DNA from 2 places in the Leifsonia sp. ZF2019 genome. Region 1 is predicted to be linked to the other one. Evidence: predicted binding sites of a transcription regulator. Region 1 holds the regulator's gene; the other holds the start of a gene.

Region 1 (11,565 bases):
TCATCGCCAGCCTGTTCCTCATCGGACATCTGAGCGACTGGGCCGGCCGCCGCAGGATGGTCCTGATCGCCCTGCTGGTCGAGCTCCTGGCCGCGGCCGTCTTCCTGGTGTGGAACGACGTCTCGGGTCTGATCGTCGCGCGCGTGCTCTCCGGTGTGGGGGTGGGTGCTCTCACCGCGAGCGCGACGGCGCATCTCAGCGAGCTCCGTGCGGTCGCCCGTCCGGAGGAAGGACCCCAGCTGGCCGGGACGGTCTCCACCGTCGTCAACACGGGCGGACTCGCCCTCGGCCCGCTGCTGGGCGGCGCGTTCGCGCAGTTCCTCCCTGCTCCGCTGCTGCTGCCGTACGTCGTGTTCCTGGTCGTGCTCGCACTGGCCTCGCTCGCGGTCGCGCTCGTGCCCGAGACGGTGGAGCGGGCCGAGGAGCGCCCCGCCTACCGTCCGCAGCGGATCTCGCTCCCCGCCTCGGCGCGCGGCGCGTTCTCCGCCGCCGCCGTCGCCGCGTTCGCCGGCTTCGCCGTCTTCGGCCTCTTCACCTCGCTCGCGCCGAGTGTGGTCTCCGGCGTCCTGCACCAGAGCTCGCACCTCCTCGCCGGCGCGGTCCCGTTCACCGTGTTCGCCGCCTCCGCCCTGTCGCAGATCGTGTTCGCGCGGTTGCGGATGCGCGCCCAGCTGGCCCTCGCCCTGGTGCTGATGCTCGTCGGACTCGCGGGTCTCGCCGCGGGCGTCCTGGTCGCGTCGTTGGCGGCGTTCCTGGTGAGCGGCATCCTGGCCGGGGCGGGCGTCGGCCTCCTCTTCCGCTCGGCCATCGGCGTGACGGCGGCGCTCTCCGCCCCCGAGCGACGCGGCGAGGTCCTGGCGGCGATCTTCCTGGTCGCCTACATCGGTCTCGCCCTGCCCGTGCTCCTGGTGGGCGTCGCCCTGATCGTGTGGCCGCTCGTCCCCGTCCTGATCGTCTTCGTCGCGGCGGTCGGCGTGCTGGCCCTGGTGGGCGGACTGCGGATGCTGCGCACCGCCTGACCGGCGGCGGCCATCCGCCGGCGTGGCGTCAGCCGGGCAGGTCGATCACCCGCAGCGATGTCGCACGAGCGTAGCCGCCCTCGACGAGGTCGACCTCGAAGCCGGCCAGTTGCTCCAGGTGCCGTGAGACGCGCAGCGCGCCGACATCGAGAGGCTCGCAGCCGATCGCGACGACGAGCTCAGTGACGAGCGTCTTCGCCGGGCCGTCGTCGGCGGCCACCAGCACCTGCGGACTCCCGTCTCCGGCGAGGTGCTCCGCGTAGACCGTGTTGAAGGCCTTGACGACGATCGCGCCGGGCGCGGCCTCCGCCATCCGCTCGGCCAGCGACGGCCCGGCCCCGTAGCGGCTCTCGAAATGCGGCGGATCGATCGGGTTGCCCAGGTCGAGCACGACCCGACCGGCGAGCTCGCCGGCGAGCTCGCCCACGACCTCGAGAGCGGCCGTGTCCCGTACCGCGACGATGACGACGTCGCTCTGCGCCGCGTGGAGCAGGTCGGTCCCGGAGCTGGCGCCGATCTCGCGGGCCAGCGTCTCGGCCCGGACGGGATCCCGCGACCCGATGACGACGTCGTGCCCGATGGCCGACAGCCGGCGGCCGAGCGCCGCGGTCATCGCGCCCGTGCCGAGGATGCCGATCCTCACCTGTCCTCCCCTCCGTCGATCCCCGTCCGACGGACCGGGTGCGGACGATCGCACGTCCGCACCCGGTCCGTCTGCGGCCGATCGCTCAGCAGTACTCGTAGCGGTAGGCGCTGTTCCCCTTCGCGACCACGTCGCGGTCGCGGAGGATCACCGAGATGTTCTTGCCCTGCGCGGCGCACGCCTGGGTGTACGCGGAGCGGGGGTTGTCGGTGTACTCGATCTCGATGACGTTGTTCCCGTACACCGAGGTGTAGGCGTCGCACTCCGTGTTGTACTGGCACTCCTCGGCGATCGCGAAGTCGAAGCCGACCGTGTTCTTGCCGGCCGACCCGAGCTCCGTCGTGTTCTTCTGCGCGATCGCGAGGCCCTTCTGGTGCGCGTGCGCGGCGAGGAGCGTCGCCAGGTTGACGTTGTTCTGCTTCGTGAGCAGCTGCTTGCCGCCGCTCTTCGAGCGCGTCCAGGAGTCCAGGTTGTCCGGCTCGACCGCCTGGAATCCCTTGGTGGCGCACTCGTCGATCCAGCCGTTCACGATCGCGGCGATCCGGGTGCGCTTGGCCGCGGTGGACGTGTCGAGCAGGTACTCGTTCCACTCCGGGTCGCCGACCTTGACGCCCTTCGCGTTGCGGAGGATCAGGTCGTCGTTCGCGCCCGCCCACGTCGTGGTGTCGTCGGGCTGCGTCTGGAACGCATTGACGTAGCAGATGTTGTACTTCCCGGCGACCGGGGCGGCGGTGTGATCGCGGTCGACGATCCCGACGGACGCCGCCGGTGTGTACGGTCCGCCGATCTGGTAGTCGAACTGGGCGTTCACCGGCGGCGGCGCCGGTGTCCCCGTCGCCGCCTGGGCGGCCGTCCCGCCTGCCACGACCGACACGGCGATCGCGCCGGCCGACAGCAGGGTGGTGAGGATGGTGCGAGATGAGGCACGCATCGGTGCTCCGATCTGCGGATGCCCCGCCTCGAGCGTGATCTCTGGCGTATCGCCCGGCGATCGTTCCCCTGACCGCCGGTAGGGCTCTCCACGGCGCGCTCAGGATACGAGGGGCGCGCGGGCCGACGCAAGAAACGCTCAATCGGACCGACGATTCGGGACCGCCGCCCGACCGTCGTGATCGCTCAGTCCGCCGCCACCAACTGCACCCGGAGGGAGTCCACGCGCGTCGCGATCACGTCGTCCGCGGCCCAGCGCTGGGCGAGCCGGGCCAGGATGACGTCCAGTTCTTCCCTGGTCAGGCCGGTGGCCAGCGCGAGCCGCACGACGAGCTCCTCCCCCCGCAACCGGTGGTCGGGGTCGCCGGCGTCCAACCGCACGGCGTGGACCCCGAGCTCTGTCGCGATCGACGCGTCGAAGGCGGCGGACACCTCGGGATCGCGGTGACTCGGCAGCCAGCGTCGCCCTCGCGCCACGGCCCAGACCGCGGGCCGCCGCAACACGAACTCCGTCTCGCTGGTCGGGTCGAGGACGATCAGTTCCGTCTCCTCGGAGGCCGCGGCGAGCGCGGCTCGACGGCCGTCGACAGGGACGGGACGCGCGGCGGGATTCCAGGTCTGCATCGCCGTCACGGACGAGAACACCGGCAGGACGCTCCGGCCGTCCGGGCCGGAGACCGTCACGATCGACAGCTCCTGCGACTTGTCCACCGTCAGTCCGGCATCGGTCGTGCCCTCGTCACCGAGTTCGGCTACGAGCGGGATGAGGAGGCGGGACTCCCCGAGCACGTGCACGACCGCCTCGGGTCCGACCTCTCCCGCGCGGAACGCCGCGAGGGCGCCGAGCAGCGCGGGGGGCGCCGTTCCGTCGTCGTCGCCGAACGGGTTGTCGTCGAAATGCCGCCCGTCCCAGGGCTGCCCGGCGGAGTCGGCGAGCGAGGCCGCGAAGCTCCGCAGGCGGTCGGCGCCCTGCTCGGTCGGCGTCGCGGGCGGGCGCGCCGCCGCGGCGTCCTGACCGTCGTCCGGGTCAGTAGCCCGCGACATCCAGCGCCTCAGGGAGCGTGAACGCGCCGGAGTACAGCGCCTTGCCGACGATGGCGCCCTCGAGTCCCAGCGGGACCAGCTCGCGCAGGGCGGCGATGTCGTCGAGGTTCGCAATGCCGCCGGAGGCGACGACCGGGCGCTCGGTGCGGTCCATGACCTGACGCAGCAGATCGATGTTCGGTCCGCGCAACGTGCCGTCCTTGGTCACATCGGTGACGACGTACCGGGCGCAGCCGGCCTCCTCGAGGCGGTCGAGGACCTGCCAGAGGTCGCCGCCGTCGCGCGTCCAACCGCGCGCGGCGAGCGTCGTGCCGCGCACGTCCAGCCCGACCGCGATCGCCTCCCCGTACTGCCCGATCACGTGGGCGGCCCACTCCGGGTTCTCCAGCGCGGCGGTGCCGAGGTTGACGCGCGTCGCGCCGATCTCGAGCGCCTGCTCCAGCGACTCGTCGTCGCGGATCCCGCCCGAGAGCTCGATGTTGACGCCCTTGACCTGGCGGATGACCTTCTTGAGAAGCGACCGGTTCGACCCGCGGCCGAAAGCCGCATCGAGGTCGACCAGGTGGATCCAGTCCGCGCCGGCGTCCGCCCACTCGGCGGCCGCGTCGACCGGGTCGCCGTAGCTGGTCTCGCTGCCGGCCTCGCCCTGCGTCAGACGCACAGCCTTGCCGTCCGCCACGTCGACGGCCGGGAGCAGGACGAGCTTCGGCGTCTTGTTGAATTCGCTCACAGTGTTTCCTCGTTCGGGCCCGCGGAACAGCGGGACGGATGATGCGCCGAGAGGCGGGTTCAGAGGGTGCCGATCCAGTTGCGCAGCAGCTGGATGCCGGCGACGCCGGACTTCTCGGGGTGGAACTGGGTGGCGCTCAGCGGGCCGTTCTCGACCGCGGCGACGAAGCGCGGACCGTGCTCGGCCCAGGTGACGCGCGGCCTCGGGAAGGGCCCCGTCACCTCGAGCGTCCAGTCCTGCGCGGCGTAGGAGTGGACGAAGTAGAAGCGCTCATCGCGCAGGCCGGCGAACAGCACGGAGTCCTCTGGGGCGTCCACCGTGTTCCAGCCCATGTGCGGCACGACCTCGGCCTCCAGCAGCCCGACGGTGCCCGGCCACTCTCCGAGCCCCCCGGTCTCGACGCCGTGCTCGACGCCGCGCTCGAACAGCACCTGCATGCCGACGCAGATGCCGAGCACCGGTCGACCGCCCGCGAGCCGACGGTCGATAACCTCGTCACCGTGCGAGGCGCGCAACGCGTCGATGACCGCGGTGAAGGCACCGACGCCCGGCACCAGCAGGCCGTCGGCCTCCAGCGCACGCCGCCGGTCGCCGGTGAGCTCCACGTTCGCGCCCGCCGCCTCGAGCGCCTTGACGGCCGAGTGGACGTTGCCGGAGCCGTAGTCGAAGACGACGACGTCGGGTGTGCCGGAAGCCGTCACAGCGCGCCCTTGGTCGACGGGATGCCGTTCACCAGCGGATCCAGCGCCTTCGCCTGGCGGAACGCACGCGCGAACGCCTTGAACTCCGCCTCCGCGATGTGGTGCGGGTCGCGCCCGCCGATGACGGTGACGTGCGTCGTCATGGCCGCGTTGAAGGAGATGGCCTCGAAGACGTGACGCACCATCGAGCCCGTGAAGTGACCGCCGATGAGGTGGAACTCGAACCCGGCGGGCTCACCGCCGTGCACCAGGTACGGGCGGCCGGAGAGGTCGACGACCGCCTGGACCAGGGCCTCGTCCAGGGGCACGAGCGCATCGCCGTACCGGGAGATGCCGCTCTTGTCGCCGAGCGCCTGACGGATCGCCTGACCGAGCACGATGCCGACGTCCTCGACGGTGTGGTGCACGTCGATCTGCGTGTCACCGTTCGCGCGCACGCGCAGGTCGGTCAGCGAGTGCTTCGCGAACGCCGTGAGCAGGTGGTCGTAGAACGGGACGCTGGTGGCGATCTCGGAGACGCCCGTCCCGTCGAGGTCGAGGCTCAGCTCGATGCTCGACTCGCTGGTCTCGCGCTGCAGGCTGGCGGTGCGATCGGTCATGACTGCGAGTTTACTGGGACGGCGGACGCGCTGCCGGACGGGCGCCCGAGCGCGGCCAGCGCCTCCAGGAAGGCGGTGGTCTCTGCCTCGGTCCCCGCGGTTACCCGCAAGTGGTTCGGGATGCCCACGTCGCGGATCAGGATGCCGCGCTCCAACAGCGCCTCGAAGACCGCGTGCGGGTCCTCCACTCCGCCGAACAGCACGAAGTTGCTGCCGCTGCGGTGCGGCGCGTATCCCAGGGCCGCGAGTTCGACGACGAGCCGGTCGCGCTGCTGCCGGATCTCCCCCACCATCGCGAGCATCTCGTCCGCGTGGGCGAGGGCGCCCACCGCCGCCGCCTGGGTCAGCGCCGACAGGTGGTACGGGAGGCGCACCAGACGAAGGGCGTCGACGACGGCCGGGTCGGCGGCGAGATAGCCGACGCGGGCGCCGGCGAAGGCGAAGGCCTTGCTCATGGTCCGCGAGACCAGGAGACGGGGGCGCCCGTCGAGCAGAGCGAGAGCGGACGGCTCTCCCTCGGGCATGAACTCGGCGTAGGCCTCGTCCACGACGACGATGCCACGGGCCGCGTCATACGCGGCTTCGATCGTCGCGAGGCCCAGCGGGGTGCCGGTGGGGTTGTTGGGCGAACAGAGGATGACGATGTCGGGGTCGGTGCGGCGGATCTCCGCCGCGGCGGTCTCCGGCGTCAGCTCGTAGTCGGTGTCGCGCGGCCCGGCGATCCAGTCGGTGCCGGTGCCGGATGCGAGCAACGGGTACATCGAGTACGTCGGGGCGAACCCGAGCAGGCTGCGGCCCGGCCCTCCGAACGCCTGCAGGATGTGCTGCAGCACTTCGTTGGATCCGTTCGCCGCCCAGATCCGGCTCGCGTCGAGGCCGTGGCCGAGGTAGCGCGCGAAGGCCTCGCGCAACTCCGTGAACTCGCGGTCGGGGTAGCGGTTGACGCCCGTGATGGCGACCGCGACGCGGGAGACGATGTCCGCCGCGACGTCCTCCGGCACCGGATGCGTGTTCTCGTTCACGTTGAGAGCGACGGGAACCGACTTCTGCGGGGCACCGTACGGCGTCCGTCCACGCAGGTCATCACGGATCGGGAGATCGGAAAGGGAGGTCACCACTCCATGCTAGCCAGGTCGACCGGCACGACTCCCCCGTATGACGCCCGGTCGATCGCGCTGCTCAGTGCTCGTACTTGGTCTCAGTGCTCGTACTTGGTCGGGACCGCGAGCTGCTGCCCGGGCGACACGACGCCGGAGGCGTCGAGCCCGTTCAGCTGCACCAGGTCGGCGATGACGTCGCGAGGATCGGCGCTCGGCGCGATGCGCTCCGCGACCGTCCAGAGCGAGTCGCCCGACTCCACCGTCACGTGCTGGAAGGCCACGTGGGCCTGCTCGCTGGTCGCCACGGCGCCGCCCCCATTGAGCGCGAACACCAGGGCTCCGAGGATGAGCGGGAGAGCCGCGAGCGTCGTCAGCACAGCCCGACCGCGTCGCGTGAGACGCAGCCGCGTGCGTGCGCCCGCGGGAAGAGCGGGAATCGTGCTGCTCACCATCACCGTCGTGCTCATGGCCGTGACCTCCTCGTGCGTCGCTGATGCGAAGCTGTGTTCCGAATGTATCTTCGAATGTCCGAAACCGCAAGACCCGATGCGCCCGAGAAATCCGCCCACGGATTTCGAGACACACTCGAACACATGTTTGTTTCCGGCCGTATCGTGGATACAGTTTCGATTGTCTGGACTTCACCTTTCCAGGCACCACCGACATTCGGGACGAGCGGATGCGGTCGAGCTCACGAAGGGACGAGCGTGTCGAACGAGAATCAGGCTCCGCGGGGCGGCACGCGCCGCCGAAAGAACCTCAGCGAGAAGCAGCTCGCCATCCTCGACGTGATCCAGAAGTCCGTGAACCAGCGGGGCTATCCGCCGAGCATGCGCGAGATCGGCGACGCCGTCGGCCTCTCCTCCCTCTCGTCGGTCACTCACCAGCTCAACCAGCTGGAGCTGAGCGGGTACCTGCGCCGCGACCCGAACCGCCCCCGCGCCCTCGAGATCCTCATCGACCTGCCGTCGTCGTCGTCCGAGTCCGTCGACTACGAGAACCAGACCCCTGTCGGCGACGCCGCGATGGTCCCACTCGTCGGCCGCATCGCCGCCGGCGTGCCGATCACGGCCGAGCAACAGGTGGAGGAGGTCTTCCCCCTCCCCCGCCAGCTGGTCGGCAACGGCGAGCTCTTCATGCTCAAGGTCGTCGGCGAGTCGATGATCGACGCCGCCATCACCGACGGCGACTGGGTCGTGGTGCGCCAGCAGAACACCGCGGAGAACGGCGACATCGTGGCGGCGATGCTCGACGAGGAGGCCACCGTCAAGGTCTTCCGGCAGCGTGACGGCCACACGTGGCTGCTGCCGCGCAACTCCAACTTCGAGCCGATCCTGGGCGACTACGCGCAGATCCTCGGCAAGGTCGTCGCCGTCCTCCGCGCCGTCTGACCCCTCCCGGGCGTCACGATTTGGACCAAATGTCGCGTTTGCGGAGCCGATAGGCGTTATTTAGTCCACATGGGCATGGGGATGCGCGCGCATCAGGCCCAGCCGAGCTCCTGCAGCTTCGCGTCGTCGAGGCCGTAGTAGTGCCCGATCTCGTGCACCAGTGTCACCCGCACACGGGCGCGCAGCTCGTCGACGTCCGAGCAGCTCTCCTCCAGGTTGTTGCGGAACAGCGTGATGCGGTCCGGCAGCTCACCGAATCCATAGACGCCGCGGGTCGTCAGCGGCCGTCCGCTGTAGAGCCCGAACAGGCGCGGCCGCTCCCCCGACGGCTGGTCCTGGATGAGGAACGCCACGTTGTCGAGGTGCCCGACGATCGCGTCCGGCAGCGCGTCGAACACGGCGCCCACCAGCTCCTCGAACTCGGCGTCGGTCATCTGCACCATGCGCCCATCCTCGCGCACGGGGCACGGCAGAGGGGCGCCGTCCGCCCACGGCGGAACGACGCCCTTCGGCGACCGGGAGGGTCAGGCCTCGACGGACACGCGCTCGCGCACCGCGCGCGTCGCCTCGATGATGTTGCGGAGCGATGCGACAGTCTCGTCGTATCCCCGTGTCTTCAGTCCGCAGTCCGGGTTGACCCAGAGCTGGCGACCGGGGATCGCGCCGAGCGCCGTCTCGAGCAGCTCGGTGACCTCGGCGACGGAGGGGACGCGCGGCGAGTGGATGTCGTAGACGCCCGGGCCGATGCCGTGCTCGAAGCCGGAGGTCTGGACGTCGTGCACGACCTCCATGCGGCTGCGCGCGGCCTCGATGCTGGTGACGTCGGCGTCGAGGTTGCGGATCGCGTCGATGACCACACCGAACTCCGAGTAGCAGAGGTGGGTGTGGATCTGCGTCTCGTCGCGCACGCCGGCCGTCGCGAGCCGGAAGGAGCCGACCGACCAGTCCAGGTACTCGTCCTGCGCGGCACGCTTCAGCGGCAGCAGCTCGCGCAGCGCGGGCTCGTCCACCTGGACGACGCGGATGCCCGCGGCCTCGAGGTCCTCGATCTCGTCGCGCAGCGCGAGCGCGACCTGGCGGGCGGTCTCGCCGAGCGGCTGGTCGTCGCGCACGAACGACCAGGCGAGGATCGTCACCGGACCCGTCAGCATCCCCTTGACCGGCTTGTCGGTGAGGCTCTGCGTGTACGTCGACCAGTCCACCGTGATCGGCTTCGGTCGCGAGACGTCCCCCCACAGGATGGACGGACGCGTGCAGCGCGATCCATAGGACTGCACCCAGCCGTTCTGGGTGACGGCGAACCCGTCGAGGTTCTCCGCGAAGTACTGCACCATGTCGTTGCGCTCGGGCTCGCCGTGCACGATGACGTCGATGCCGATCTCCTCCTGCAGGTCGACGACGCGCTTGATCTCGGCCTGCATCCTGGCGAGGTACTCCGCCTCGGTGATGAGCCCTTTCACCAACTGTGCGCGGGAGCGGCGGATGTCGCCGGTCTGCGGGAAGGAGCCGATGGTCGTGGTCGGGAGGAACGGCAGGCCGAGCGCCGCGTCCTGGGCCGCGAGCCGGTCCTCGTAGGCGCCGCGGCGGAAGTCGGCCTCGGTGAGCGCGGCCTCGCGGGCGCGCACCGCGTCGACCCGGACGCCCGGGGCGGAGGCGCGGTCCGCGAGCGACGCGGTCGCCGCCGTGAGCTCGTCCTGGATGGCCTCGTGGCCGTCCACCAGGCCGCGGGCCAGCACGGCGACCTGCCCGACCTTCTGGTCGGCGAACGCGAGCCACCCCTTCAGGCGAGCGTCGAGGTCGGGCTCGTCCTCGACGTCGTGCGGCACGTGCAGCAGCGAGGTGGAGGTGGAGACGGCGACGTCGGGGCTGAGCGACAGCAGCTCGGTGAGCGTGCCGAACGCGGCCTCGAGATCGCCGCGCCAGATGTTGTGGCCGTCGATCACGCCGCCGACGACGGTCTTGGTCGCGAGCGACCCGGCTGTCGCCGCGTCCAGCCCGGACGGCAGCGAGCCCCGGACGAGGTCGAGTGAGAGGGCCTCGATCGGCGAGGCGGCGAGGACGGGGAGTGCGTCGTCCAGGCTGCCGTACGGGGCGGCGACGAAGATCGCCGGGCGGTCGGCTGCGCCGCCCAGCGCGGAATAGGCGGTACGGAGCGCCTCCAGGACGGCCTCCCGCGGCTCCTCGATGCTCTCGCTGACGAGGGCCGGCTCGTCGAGCTGCACCCACGGTGCGCCGGCGGCGTCGAGCCGGGCGAGCAGCTCGCGGTACACCGGCAGGAGGTCGGCCAGGCGCGACAGCGGCCGGAAGCCCTCCGGCGCCTCGTCCGACGCCTTGCTGAGCAGCAGGAATGTCACCGGGCCGACGATCACCGGTCGGGTGACGAAGCCGGCGCCGCGCGCCTCCTCGAACTCGCGGACGAGACGGTCCGACGCGAGGCGGAAGTCGGTCTCCGGGCCGATCTCCGGCACCAGATAGTGGTAGTTGGAGTCGAACCACTTCGTCATCTCGAGCGGGGCGTTGTCGCCCTCGCCCCGCGCGATGGTGAAGTAGCCGGCGAGGTCGACGGAGCCGTCCGCGCGCGCGAGGCCGGAGAACCGGCTCGGTACGGCGCCGACGGCGACGGCCGCGTCGAGCACCTGGTCGTAGTAGCTGAAGCTCTCGGGGATGGAGGCGTCGTCGCGGCCCAGCCCGAGGCTCGCAAGCCGCTCGCGGGTGGCGGCGCGCAGTCCGGCCGCGGTCGCTTCCAGCTCTGCGGCATCGATCGTGCCGGCCCAGAAGGACTCGACCGCCTTCTTGAGCTCGCGACGGCGTCCGATGCGCGGGTAGCCGAGGATCGTTCCCGCCGGGAAGGCGGCACGGGAGGTGGAGGTCATGGTGGAGCCCTTTCGGTTGCGTCAGGAGGTGGAGACGGCGGAGGTGGCGTCGGCGGGCAGGACGCCGATCCGGTCGAGGACGGACAGCACCGCCTCGCTCTGGTTGAAGGTGTAGAGGTGGAGGCCGGGGGCGCCGCCGTCGAGCAGGCGCCGGCCCAGGTTCGCAGCCCACGCGATGCCGATCTCGCGGCGGCCCTCGTCCGTGGGCTCCACCTCGAGCTGGATGGCCAGGTCGCTGGGGAGGTCCTCGCCGCTCAGCTCGAGCATGCGGGCGAGACGCCCCGGCGATGTCACCGGCATGATGCCGGGCAGGATCGGGAAGGTGACACCCGCGTCCTTCGCTTTCTGTGCGAACGACAGGTAGTCCTCGGCGTGGAAGAACAGCTGGGTGATCCCGAGGTTGGCGCCGGCGGCCTGCTTGGCGAGCAGGGCGTCGATGTCCTGCGACAGCGAATGGGAGGCGGGATGCCCGTTGGGGAACGCCGCGACCGCGATCTGCACGTGCTCGCGATGGGCGAGCACGGCCTGGGCGTGC
Region 2 (11,565 bases), 360 kb from region 1:
TCGCGATACGGGCCGTGCTCCTCGCGCTCGGCGACGATCCGCTCGGCCAGCTTCTCGCCGATGGAGGTGACCCCGGCGAGGCCGAGCCGCACGGCGTGCCCCGCGTCGCGGCGATGGGCGGAGTGGTCGAGCGGCTCGGCCGGGTCGAACGGGGCGATCGGCGGCTGCTCGGTCACGAGGCACGGGTCCGCGCCGGTCGGGCCCGGGTGCGCGGCGTCGAGCGGTTCGAGCAGCGGGAAGACGCCGGAGCGGTGGATGTCCGGCCGGTGCACGACGACGCCGTGCCGCCGGGCGTCGGCCGTGAGGGTGCGCGGCGAGTAGAAGCCCATCGGCTGTGCGCGCAGCAACGCGGCGAGGAACGCGCCCGGGTAGTGCAGCTTCATCCACGAGCTCACATAGACCAGCAGGGCGAAGCTGATCGCGTGGCTCTCGGCGAAGCCGAAGTTGGCGAACGCCTCGATCTTGGCGTAGATCGCGTCGGCGTCGGCGCCGGTGATGCCGTTGTGCTCCATGCCCGCGTAGAGCTTCGAGCGCAGCCGGTCGATCTTCTCCACGCCGCGCTTGGAGCCCATCGCGCGGCGCAGCAGGTCGGCGTCCTCCGCGGTGCAGTCGCCGACCGCGACCGCCATCTGCATCAGCTGCTCCTGGAACAGCGGAACCCCCAGTGTGCGCTTCAGCACGGGCTCGAGCGCGGGATGCAGGTAGGTCACCTCCTCCTGGCCGAGCTTGCGGCGGATGTACGGATGCACGGCGCCGCCCTGGATGGGGCCGGGGCGGATGAGCGCGATCTCGATCACGAGGTCGTAGAACGAGCGCGGCCGCAGCCGGGGGAGTGTGCCGATCTGCGCTCGGCTCTCCACCTGGAACACGCCGATGGAGTCGGCACGGCAGAGCATGTCGTAGACGCCCTGCTCCTCTTTCGGGATGCTCTCCAGCGTCCACTGCTCGCCCAGCGCCGACGCGATGGTGCGCATGCCGTAGTCGAGTGCGCTCAGCATCCCGAGCCCGAGCAGGTCGAACTTGACCAGGCCCATCCAGGCGCAGTCGTCCTTGTCCCACTGCAGCACGGTTCGGCCCTGCATGCGGGCGTGCTCGATCGGGCACACCTCCCCGACGGGACGGTCGGTGAGCACCATGCCGCCCGAGTGGATGCCGAGGTGCCGGGGGAACTTCAGCACCTGCTGCGCCAGCTCCACCACCGGCTCCGGGATGTCGTGGTCGTCGGTGGCTTCGACGTGCGACCAGGAGTCGATCTGCTTGCTCCAGGCGTCCTGCTGGCCGGTGGAGTGGCCGAGCGCCTTCGCCATGTCGCGCACCGCGTTCTTGGGGCGGTAGGTGATCACGTTCGCGACCTGGGCGGCGTTGTGCCGGCCGTACTTCGCGTAGACGTACTGGATGACCTCCTCCCGCCGGTCGGAGTCGAAGTCGACGTCGATGTCGGGCTCCTCCTCGCGCATGCTGGAGAGGAACCGCTCGAACGGCAGGTCGTACTTGATCGAGTCGACCGCGGTGATCCCGAGCAGGTACACGACCGCCGAGTTGGCCGCCGAGCCGCGGCCCTGGCAGAGGATCCCCTGACTGCGGGCGAACCGCACGATGTCGTAGACGATCAGGAAGTAGCCGGGGAAGTCCTTGGCCTCGATGACGTCGAGCTCGCGTTCGATGCGCTCCCGCCACCGGGGGTGGGCGTCGAGGTCGGGGTAGCGTTCGGCAGCGCCGCGCCAGGTCAGCTCGCGCAGCCAGCTCATCGGGGTGTGCCCCTCCGGCACCTCCTGCTTGGGCAGTCGCGGCCGGGCGCTGCGGAGCCGGAAGGAGAGGTCGTCCGCCACCTCCACGGTGCGCTCCACCGCGCCGGGGTAGCGGGAGAACCGGGCTGCCATCTCGCGCCCGCTGCGCAGGTGGGCGGCGGCCGAGGCGGGCAGCCAGCCGTCCATCTCGTCCAGGCTGCGCCGGGCGCGCACCGCCGAGATCGCGGTGGCCAGCGGGTACTGCGCGGGGGAGGCGTAGTGGACGTTGTTGGTGGCCACCACCGGCAGCCCGAGGCGGTCAGCGATGCGGGCGAGGGCATCGTTGTCGGTGGTGTCGTGCGGGTTGCCCTGGTCGATCAGCTCGACCAGCACGTTGTCCCGGCCGAACAGCTCCGCCAGCCGGGCCGCCTCGTGCTCGGCCGCGCGCTCGCCCCGCTCCGCCAGCGCGAGGCGCACGTCGCCCTTGCGGCAACCGGTCAGCACCATCCAGTCGCCCGCGGCCTGCTCGGCCAGTTCGGGCAGCCGGTAGACCGGGCGGCCCTTCTCGCCGCCCGCGAGCTGGCCGGCGGTGATCGCCGCCGCGAGGCGGTGGTAGCCCTCCTGGCGGCGGGCGAGCACCACGAGGTGGCTGCCCTCGGGGTCGGCCTCGCCGTTCTGGGGGCGGCTGAGCGCGAGCGACAGCTCGGCGCCGTACACCGTCTTCACCCGCTCGTAGGCTTCGGCGGCCTCGGCCAGGTGGACCGCGCCGTAGAAGCCGTCGTGGTCGGTGAGCGCGAGCCCGTGCAGCCGCAGCCGGGTCGCCTCCTCCAGCAGCTCCTCGGGCGAACTCGCCCCGTCGAGGAAGCTGAAGTTGCTGTGCGCGTGCAGCTCGGCGTAGGGGACGTGGCCGATCTCCGGCTCCTCCGGCATGGGCTGCGGCACATACTTCTGCCGCTTGCGCGAGGAGGGGCGCTCGACCGGCTGCTCCCCGGTGCGGCGCCCGGAGAGCCGGCGCTCGAACTCGGCCCACGGGATCGGCGGGTTGTTCCAGCCCATCAGCGCCGCCCCTCCCGTGCGCGTGCGGGCACCGCCGCCGCGGGGACGCATTCCGCCGCTTCGAGCGCCGGATACCGGCGATTGGCGACCCCGCTGTCGACGACCATGGGGAACACGCGGCTAGTCATAGCGCGCCTCCGCGAACCAGCCTCCGGAGGCGAGGCGGAGGAGCCACGCGGTGCCGTCGGCGTCGACCAGCTGGAACCGGTGCATGGCGCGGGCGAGGGTGGCGTCCCACCAGCGCTCCCGCACCGGCCAGGGGCCGGCCCACGACGCGACCTCCCGGGCGTCGCGCAGGGCCCCGGTGGGGGAGAAGAGGGCGATCGGTGCGGTGAGGTCGCCGCGGTCGCTCACGTCGACCGTCGCGCCCTCCTCGGTCAGGACCGCGACCGGCCGCGGCACCTCGAACACGGTGGACGGCGCGGGGGCGGGCAGCGACCCCGGCCAGGGCTGCTCGGCCCGGGAGGCGCCCACCGGCCGGTCGCCCCACGGCACCAGCACCTGCCGCTCCGTGAGCCCGCGCCCGCCGCCGATCGTCGCCGTGAGCACGGCCTCGTGCCCCAGCATGCTCTGCACCCGGGTGAGGCCGTGGTGGATGCGCTCGTCGGCGCCGCCGCCCCACAGGCCGTCCTCGTGGTGGCCGATGTCGTCCACCGCTTCCGGTACGAGCCCCACCCGCACGATCGGCGAGGCGAGGCCGGGTTCCGCGCCGCCGGAGCCCTGCAGCTGCCAGCGCACCCGGTCGACGACGTCGCCCGGCGAGAACAGGCGCGGGTGCAGCCAGCTGCGCTCGCTGATGCGTCCGGACTCGTCGGCGACCTCCACCCGCAGCGTCGTGCAGACGAGCCCGGCCTTGGTCAGGGCGGCGACGAACTGCTCGGCGGTCCCGCGCACGGCGAAGGCGACCTGGTCGACCCGGTCGAGGGGAGGCTCGAACTCGATGGTGCGGTCCAGCTGCGTCGGCGGGGTGCGCGGCACGACCGCGGCGCCGTCGAATCCGCCGGCGAGGTCGTGCGCATGCTCGCCGCGTTCCCCGAACCGCTCGCGCACGTCGACCCGGTCGAGGGCGGCGAGGTCGCCGAGAGTGTGCAGGCCGAGCCGGCGCAGCAGCGGGGTCAGCTCCGTCAGACCGAGCTGGGCGACCGGCAGCGGGGCGAGGAAGGCGGGGGAGCCGCCGGGCGCGATCACCCGCACCCGGGAGGTGCCGGTGGAGCGTGCGGCCTGCCCGGCGGCGAACGGACCGTCGGCGATGCCGGCGCGGGCGTCCGGCAGTCCCAGCCCTTCCAGGCAGCGCAGCAGCTCGGCGGCGGCGGCCTCCTCGCCGCCGTAGTAGCGGGCCGGGCCGCGCGCCCGTAGCACGCAGGTGCCGGGTCGGACCGGCTGCACGCCGGGCGCGATCTCCTCGATCGCCGCCAGCACCGGCTCGAAGGCGCGCTCGTCGAGCACGGGGTCGTAGGGCAGCACCTCCAGCTGCGGGCAGCGCGACTGCGCCTCGCGCATGCGGAGGCCGCGCCGCACGCCGTCGGCGCGGGCTGCGGCGGAGCAGGCGAAGACGACGCCCTTGTGCATCAGGGCGACCGGGGCGTCGTCGGCCAGCTCCGCGTCGGCACGCAGCGCGGCGAGCACGGGCCAGTCCGGGCACCAGAGCACGATCGCGCGGGTGACCTCGCGCATCTAGCCCACCGCCTCCAGCCGGGTCGGACCCGACGGACGGAAGCTCTCGTCGGGTGCGGGCAGCCACAGCTCGGCCCGGCGGCGCGGTCCCGACCCGCCACGCGGCGCCGACTCGACGGTCACCCGCCGCGACGAGAGATAGCCCGCCCCGGCGCCGAGGCCGTCCCATCCGCTGCGCGCGACGGAGAGCGTCGCCTCGGCCTGCGGCCAGTCACCCGCGACGATCAGCGTCGCCTCCCGCTGCCGCAGACGGGCGCTCAGCCGGGCGACGTCCCCGTCCTTCGCGCGGGCGGGAGGGGCGATCGCCACGACCGAGAGCACGTCGACGACGGCCGCCGTGACCGTGAGCCACTGGTCGCCCGGATGCGGCACGAGCACGAGCCGCTCCAGGTCGATCCCGAACCGTCCGGCCGCTTCCGCACCGAAGTCGGGCATCCCCACGACCCCGCACCACGCGCCCGCCGCGCTGGGCCCGGCGAGCAGCGCCATCAGCAGGGTGGTCGAGCCGTGGACCGCGTACGCGGCTCCCGCCTTGAGCGCCCCGCCGGGCAGCAGCGGCCCCAGCGCGGGGTGCGTCTCGAACGTGCGGCTCTCCAGCTTCGTCGCCTGCATCTGCCGGATGCGCGACTGCAGCTCGTGCACCTGCGCCCGGTCGGCGACCGGATCGGCGAAGGCGGGAGCGGAGGCCGGGGACATGGCTCTATTTTCGAACATATGTTCGAACAGCGCAAATGCATTTTGGGGTGCGAACGCTGTGCGCAGCGGGACTCGTCCGCCCGGCGGGCGGGAGGGGCGACGGCGCAGCCGCCCGGCGTGCCGACCCTACGCCGGCTCGGTGACGAAGTCGATCAGCTGCTCGACCCGGCCGAGCAGTTCGGGCTCCAGGTCGGCGAAAGTGCGCACCTGGCCCAGGATGCGCTTCCATGCGCGCGCGATGTCCGCCTGGCTCTCGTGGGGCAGGCCGAGTGCGGCGCAGATGCCGCGCTTCCACTCGATCGAGCGCGGGATGGTCGGCCACGCCTCCAGCCCGACCCGAGAGGGCTTCACCGCCTGCCAGATGTCGACGAACGGGTGCCCGACCACGAGCACGTGCTCGCCGTACGGCCCGCGGGCGACCTTCTCGGCGATCCGGCTCTCCTTCGATCCGGCGACCAGGTGGTCGACCAGCACGCCGATGCGGCGGCCGCGGGTGGGGGCGAACTCGCGCACGATCGCGTCGAGGTCGTCGACGCCCTCCAGGTATTCGACCACGACACCCTCGACGCGCAGGTCGTCGCCCCACACGCGTTCGACGAGCTCAGCGTCGTGCCGGCCCTCCACGAAGATGCGGCTCGCGCGGGCGACGCGTGCCTTCTGCTCGCCGACCGAGAAGGAGCCGGACGCGGTGCGGCCACGTCCGTCGGCCGTGCGCTTCGGGACCACCAGCCGCACGGGCTCCCCGTCGATCAGGAACGCCGAGCCGAGGGGGAACACCCGCTTCGTCCCGAAGTAGTCCTCCAGTTCGACGGTCTGCGCCTCCAGCCGGGTGACGGCGCCGCAGAAACCGGTCGCCGCCTCCTCGACCACGAGATCACGCACTGCCTCCACATCGGGAATGGGCTTCTTGCCGGCCGTTCTCCATCCGGGGGCCAGCACATCGGATCCGTAGCGATCGTCCATCACCCCAGGAGGCTATGCGACGTGGCTGGGCGACCGGGGGAGCCACGCCCTCAGTCGAAGACGCGCACCAGGCGCCAGGTGCGGTCGGCGGCGTCGTGGCGCACGTCGAAGACGTGGGCGTCCCCGGCGTCGCTGGTCGCCTGGAACCGCCAGCCGCCGATCTCGCGCGGCAGCGCTCCCACGTCGTAGCGGTGCTCGCCGAACGGCCGCCACCACGCGGGCGCCTCCGCCCACACGGTCGGCATGTCGCTCACGCGGTAGCGCGTCGCCCGCCAGATCAGCCGCAACGGGATGCCGTCGTCGGTCGTCCACACGGCGACCGCTTCGTCGACATCGGTCATCGCAGCCACCTCCTCCATTCGAACGGATGTTCGAACGCGAGTGTAGACCGGACCGGGGACACGCGCATCCTGGACCGGTCGTCCTGCCCCCCGAGACCGCCGCCCTGGCATACTGGGCCGCATGACCGACCTCACCGACCCGTCCGGCGCGTCGCTGCGCCTCAGTAACGACGAGCGCGAACGCGCGGTCGCCGCCCTCCAGTCCCACGCGGCCGCGGGGCGGCTCGACGACGCCGAGCTGCAGTCCCGCGTCGCGTCCGCGCGCGCGGCGGTCACCCGGGGCGACCTCGCTCCGCTTTTCGCAGACCTGCCGGGGACCCTGCACCTCGACGACCACGCGACGACCTCACCGTCTCCCGCGAGCGCCCAGCCCGGCGCTTCCACGCCGCCGTCCCCACCGGCCGCCTCGTTCGCCCCGGCACCCCCGGCCGCGCCAGCCGACCCGTACGGCGACGACCGCTACCGCCCGAACAACCGCTGGGGCCTGCTGGTCGTCTCCGTGATGCCGTTCATCGCGGTCATCCTCTTCTTCGTCACCAGCGGCATCTGGGGCTACCAGTACAGCTGGCTGTGGTTCCTGCTCATCCCGCTCGCCGGCGCGCTCGTGTACGGCGTCGACGGGCCGCGGCGGCGCTAGCGCGACGCTATCCCAGCGCCGTCCCGAACAGGAGGCCCAGCACGTAGGTCGCCGCCGCTGCGCCGTACCCGATGGCGAGCTGGCGCAGCGCGCGCTTGAGCGGGGACGCGCCCGACAGCAGCCCGACGATCGCGCCCGTGGCGAGCAGGACGATGCCGACGAGAGCCGCCGAGACGAGGACGGCGGTCGTGCCGCCCAGCCCGAAGAGGTAGGGGAGGATCGGGATGAGCGCTCCGGAGGCGAAGAAGCAGAAGCTCGAGAGGGCGGCGCTCCAGCCGTTGCCGATCGCCTCGTGCTCGTCCTCGAGCGGTGCGCCCGCACCGGCGCCGACGGGGGCCTCGGCGGTGTAGGCCTCGAGCGTCCGCAGCGTCTCGCCGGCGCGCTCCTCGGCCTCCGCGGGGGTCATGCCGCGCGCCCGATAGACCAGCGTCAGCTCGTTCGCGTCCACATCGAGGTGGGGGAGGGCGGAGCGGGTCGCCGGGTTGGGGCTCGAGGCCTCCAGGAGCTCGCGCTGGGACCGCACGGAGACGTACTCGCCCGCACCCATCGAGAGCGCGCCGGCGAGGAGGCCCGAGATGCCGGTCAGGAGGACGACGTGGGTCGCGACGCCGCTCGCGCTGACGCCGAGCACGAGGGCGAGGTTGCTCACCAGCCCGTCGTTGGCGCCGAAGACCGCGGCGCGGAAGGTGCCGGAGAGCCGCTGGCGGCCACGGGCGGCGAGGGCGCGGACGACCTCCTCGTGCACCTGCTCGTCGGCGGCCATCTGCGGGGTCGCGTCGGCGTCGGTGGCGTAGGGGGAGCGGGCCTCGGCGCGCTGCGCCAGCGCGAGCACGAACACCGAGCCGAAGCGCCGGGCCAGCCAGCCGAGCATCCGGGTGCGCGCGTCGCCGCGCAGCGGCCTGCCGACCTGATCGCCCAGCAGATCGAGCCAGTGCTGCTCGTGGCGTCCCTCGGCGTCGGCGAGGGCCAGCAGGATCTCGCGCTCCTCGCCGCTGCGCCGCTGGGCGAGGTCGCGGTAGACCGCCGCCTCGGCGCGTTCGTCGGCCAGGTAGCGGCGCCACCGGCGGATGTCGGCGGGACTGGGGATGCGCTCGGCGGTGGTCATCGGTGCGAGTCTAGGCGACCCCGGCCGCGGCCTCCCGGAACCGGGCCGCCCAGTCGGCCGCGAGCACGCGCACGGTCTCAGGGCCTTCGATGACGAACGGGGCGCCGACGGCCGCCAGCCCGAACAGCGCCCACTCCGGGCTCTCCACCGCCATCCGCACCCGCGCTGTGGTGTCGTCGACGGGGGAGACCGTCGCCCAGCGGCCGATCGCCTCCTCGACACGCGTCGCCGATGCTCGGACGAGCGCGTCGACGACGACCTGCTCGGCCGGAGCGGAGAGGGAGGCGCGGACGTACTCGGCGGCGTCCTCCGCGGGCAGCGCGCGCGGGCGGAAGCGCGCCCCGGTGACACGCGGGTCCGTGAGGCGGTCGAGCCGGAAGCTGCGCCAGTCGAACCGGGTCAGGTCGTACGCGACGAGATACCAGCGCCGCCCGACCGACACCAGGCGATGGGGTTCGACCGTTCGGACGGACTCCTCGCCGCCGCGGGCGACGTAGGCGAACTGCAGCCGCTCCTCGTCGCGGCAGGCCTGGGCGACGGCGGTCAGCGTCTCGGCGTCGGCGACCGGGCCGCCCCGGAGTACGGTCGCGAGGGTCGCGACGCGGAGGGCGTTGACGCGACGCTTGAGCCGAGGGGGCATCACCTGGACGACCTTGGCGAGCGCCCGCACCGACGCCTCCTCGACGCCCGCGATTCCGCTCTGTGCCGCGGTGCGCAGCCCCACGGCGAGTGCGACGGCCTCCTCGTCGTCCACCACCAGCGGCGGGAGGGAGGCGCCCGCCGCGAGCTGGTAGCCGCCGGCGACGCCGCGGGTGGCGTCCACGGGATAGCCCAGGTCGCGCAGGCGGTCGACATCGCGCCGGAGGGTGCGCGGCGAGACGCCGAGCCGATCGGCCAGCTCGCTGCCTGGCCAGTAGCGATGGGTCTGCAGCAGCGAGAGCAACTGCAGCGTGCGCGATCCGGTGCTTGCCATGCGTCCAGTGTGCACCGGCAAGCGGCCGGATCGTGACCGCTATTCGAGCGCGCGCGGAGAGAGCGCGGGAGCTCCCGGGCGGGAGAGCGTGAGCACGGCCTCGGTGATGTGCGGGTCGCGCTCGAGGTAGTCCTCCACGAGGGCGAGGTCTGAGGCGACGTCCGATTCGCGGTCGTTCCCGACGAGGTCGACGGCGGCGACGAGGAAGAGCCGCTCGGGGCCGACGAACTCGAGATGAAGGTAGGTGACTTTCTCGACCTCCGGGTGGCGGAGGAGACCGGCGAGCACGGCGCGGTGGGCGCGGTCGGGCGCCGGCTCGCCGAGCAGGAACCGGCGATTGCGGTCGATCAGCACCACCGCCACGGTCGCCAGCAGCACGCCGACCAGGATGGAGCCGAGGGCGTCGTACACGGCCTGCCCGGTGAGCTGGTGCAGGAGGATCCCCGCGAACGCGATCACCAGCCCGATCAGAGCTGCAGCGTCCTCCGCGAACACGGCACGCAGCGTCGGGTTCGAGGTCATCAGCACCTGCTCGACGGTCCCGGTCCCGCGCTCGTCGGCCAGGATGCGCGCTTGGCGGTACGACTGGAGGAACGAGATCCCCTCGAACACGAACGACACCGCCAGCACGAGGTAGGCGATCAGGTAGTCCGCCTCGGGTTCGTTCGCGCCCAGCTCCGAGACTCCGTGCATGATCGACACCACCGCGCCCGCGGTGAACAGCCCGACCGCGGCGAACAGGCTCCACACGTACGATTCGCGGCCGTAGCCTCCCGGATGCGCGTCGTCGCGGGGGCGGGCGGCCGAACGCTCGGCTTGCAGCAGGAAGACCTCGTTGCCGGAGTCGGCCCACGAGTGCGCGGCCTCCGCCACCATGGAGGCGGACCCGGTCAGCACCGCCGCGACGGTCTTCGCGATCGCGACGAGCACGTTCGCGCCGAGCGCGAGCAGAACGGTGAAGACGCTCGACGCCGTGTGCTTCGTGGCCATGCCGGTCACCCTAGTCCCGCCCGCCGCTCCGATTTGGACCAAAAGTCGTGAAAGAGTGCGGGATACCCGCGATTCGGTCCAGAACTGCAGATGTCGGTACGGCGTCGCGGGCCGCAACGAGAAGTCGCGGGCCGCAACGAGAAAAGGTCCCGGTCGTGAGACCGGGACCTTCGCTGTGTCCGAGGGGGGACTTGAACCCCCACGCCCTATACGGGCACTAGCACCTCAAGCTAGCGCGTCTGCCATTTCCGCCACCCGGACGGGTGTTTTCGGCCTCCGGTCGAACCGGCTGCCGAAGAAAGACATTAGCACGGATCACGACCCCCGCTTCACATCGGCGGTGCATCCCGGGCGTGGCGCGTCACTCGCCGTCGCGGCGCGGACATCGCGCGCCCGCGGCCGGGTAGCGTGGGGGCCATGACCGACGACTCCACGTTCGACGACGCCGCCCTCGACGAGACCGCGATCATCGCCCGCGACCTCATCCGGTTCGACACCACGAACTACGGAGAGGGCCGGTCCAACGGCGAGACGGACGCGGCGGAGTATGTGGAGGCGCGGCTCGCGGCGCTCGGGCTGAAGCCGCAGCTCTTCGACTCCGACCCCGGCCGCACGAGCGTCGTCGCCCGGGTCCCGGGGCGCAACGCCGACAAGCCCGCCCTGGTGGTGCACGGCCACCTCGACGTCGTGCCGGCCGACCCGCGCAACTGGAGCGTCGACCCGTTCGGCGGCGTCATCGCGGACGGCCTGCTCTGGGGCCGCGGCGCGGTCGACATGAAGAACATGGACGCGATGATCCTGACCGCTGTCGGCGACATCCTGAACGCCGGGGAGCAGCCGGAGCGCGACCTCGTCGTCGCGTTCTTCGCCGACGAGGAGGACGGCGGTCGCCGCGGCTCGCACCACCTCGTCGACAACCACCCCGAGCTGTTCGCCGGCGCGACGGAGGCGATCAGCGAGGTCGGCGGGTACTCGATCGACCTCGCCGGGCGACGCGCCTACCTGCTGCAGACCGGGGAGAAGTCGCTGGTCTGGATCAAGCTGATCGCCCGGGGACGCGCCGCGCATGGCTCGCGGCTGATCCGGGACAACGCGATCACGCGGCTGGCGGAGGCGGTCGTCGCGATCGGCCGCACCGACTGGCCCATCCAGCTCACGGCGACCACCACGCGGCTCGTCGACGAGCTCGGCCGCCTGCTCGACGTCGATCCCGAACGGGTCGGCCCGGACGAGGTCGTGCTGCGCACCGGGACCGCGGCCGGGTTCATCCTGGCGACCCTGCGCGCCACCACGAACCCCACGCTCCTGGAGGCCGGCTACAAGCACAACGTCATCCCCGACACGGCGGAGGCGCTGGTCGATATCCGCACGCTCCCCGGTGACGAGGACCGCGTGCTTGCCGA

What was found. The regulator LexA, encoded in region 1, represses DNA repair genes until DNA is damaged. The targets are predictions, from matches to a motif close to TCGAACANNTGTTCGA.
Region 2: IT072_RS11150 (DUF6504 family protein) is a predicted target of LexA. The motif match lies at 6,476-6,491, and genes of this name have one in related genera.

Annotation. Positions count from the first base shown of each region.
Region 1 covers NZ_CP065037.1:2,625,042-2,636,606, forward strand. Annotated here, with positions in the region: gene IT072_RS12830 (MFS transporter) at 1-1,019, shown strand, start outside; gene IT072_RS12835 (NADPH-dependent F420 reductase) at 1,048-1,662, opposite strand; gene IT072_RS12840 (endo alpha-1,4 polygalactosaminidase) at 1,748-2,593, opposite strand; gene IT072_RS12845 (SseB family protein) at 2,779-3,636, opposite strand; gene priA (bifunctional 1-(5-phosphoribosyl)-5-((5-phosphoribosylamino)methylideneamino)imidazole-4-carboxamide isomerase/phosphoribosylanthranilate isomerase PriA) at 3,620-4,366, opposite strand; gene hisH (imidazole glycerol phosphate synthase subunit HisH) at 4,426-5,067, opposite strand; gene hisB (imidazoleglycerol-phosphate dehydratase HisB) at 5,064-5,666, opposite strand; gene IT072_RS12865 (histidinol-phosphate transaminase) at 5,663-6,781, opposite strand; gene IT072_RS12870 (LysM peptidoglycan-binding domain-containing protein) at 6,865-7,233, opposite strand; gene lexA (transcriptional repressor LexA) at 7,474-8,157, shown strand; gene IT072_RS12880 (metallopeptidase family protein) at 8,250-8,600, opposite strand; gene metE (5-methyltetrahydropteroyltriglutamate--homocysteine S-methyltransferase) at 8,682-11,030, opposite strand; gene IT072_RS12890 (methylenetetrahydrofolate reductase) at 11,052-11,565, opposite strand, start outside.
Region 2 covers NZ_CP065037.1:2,266,317-2,277,881, reverse strand. Annotated here, with positions in the region: gene IT072_RS11170 (error-prone DNA polymerase) at 1-2,783, opposite strand, end outside; gene IT072_RS11165 (DNA polymerase Y family protein) at 2,904-4,457, opposite strand; gene IT072_RS11160 (hypothetical protein) at 4,458-5,153, opposite strand; gene IT072_RS11155 (DUF3097 domain-containing protein) at 5,280-6,116, opposite strand; gene IT072_RS11150 (DUF6504 family protein) at 6,167-6,457, opposite strand; gene IT072_RS11145 (DUF1707 SHOCT-like domain-containing protein) at 6,579-7,094, shown strand; gene IT072_RS11140 (VIT1/CCC1 transporter family protein) at 7,102-8,199, opposite strand; gene IT072_RS11135 (helix-turn-helix transcriptional regulator) at 8,210-9,172, opposite strand; gene IT072_RS11130 (cation diffusion facilitator family transporter) at 9,212-10,162, opposite strand; tRNA gene IT072_RS11125 (tRNA-Leu) at 10,339-10,423, opposite strand; gene IT072_RS11120 (M20/M25/M40 family metallo-hydrolase) at 10,580-11,565, shown strand, end outside.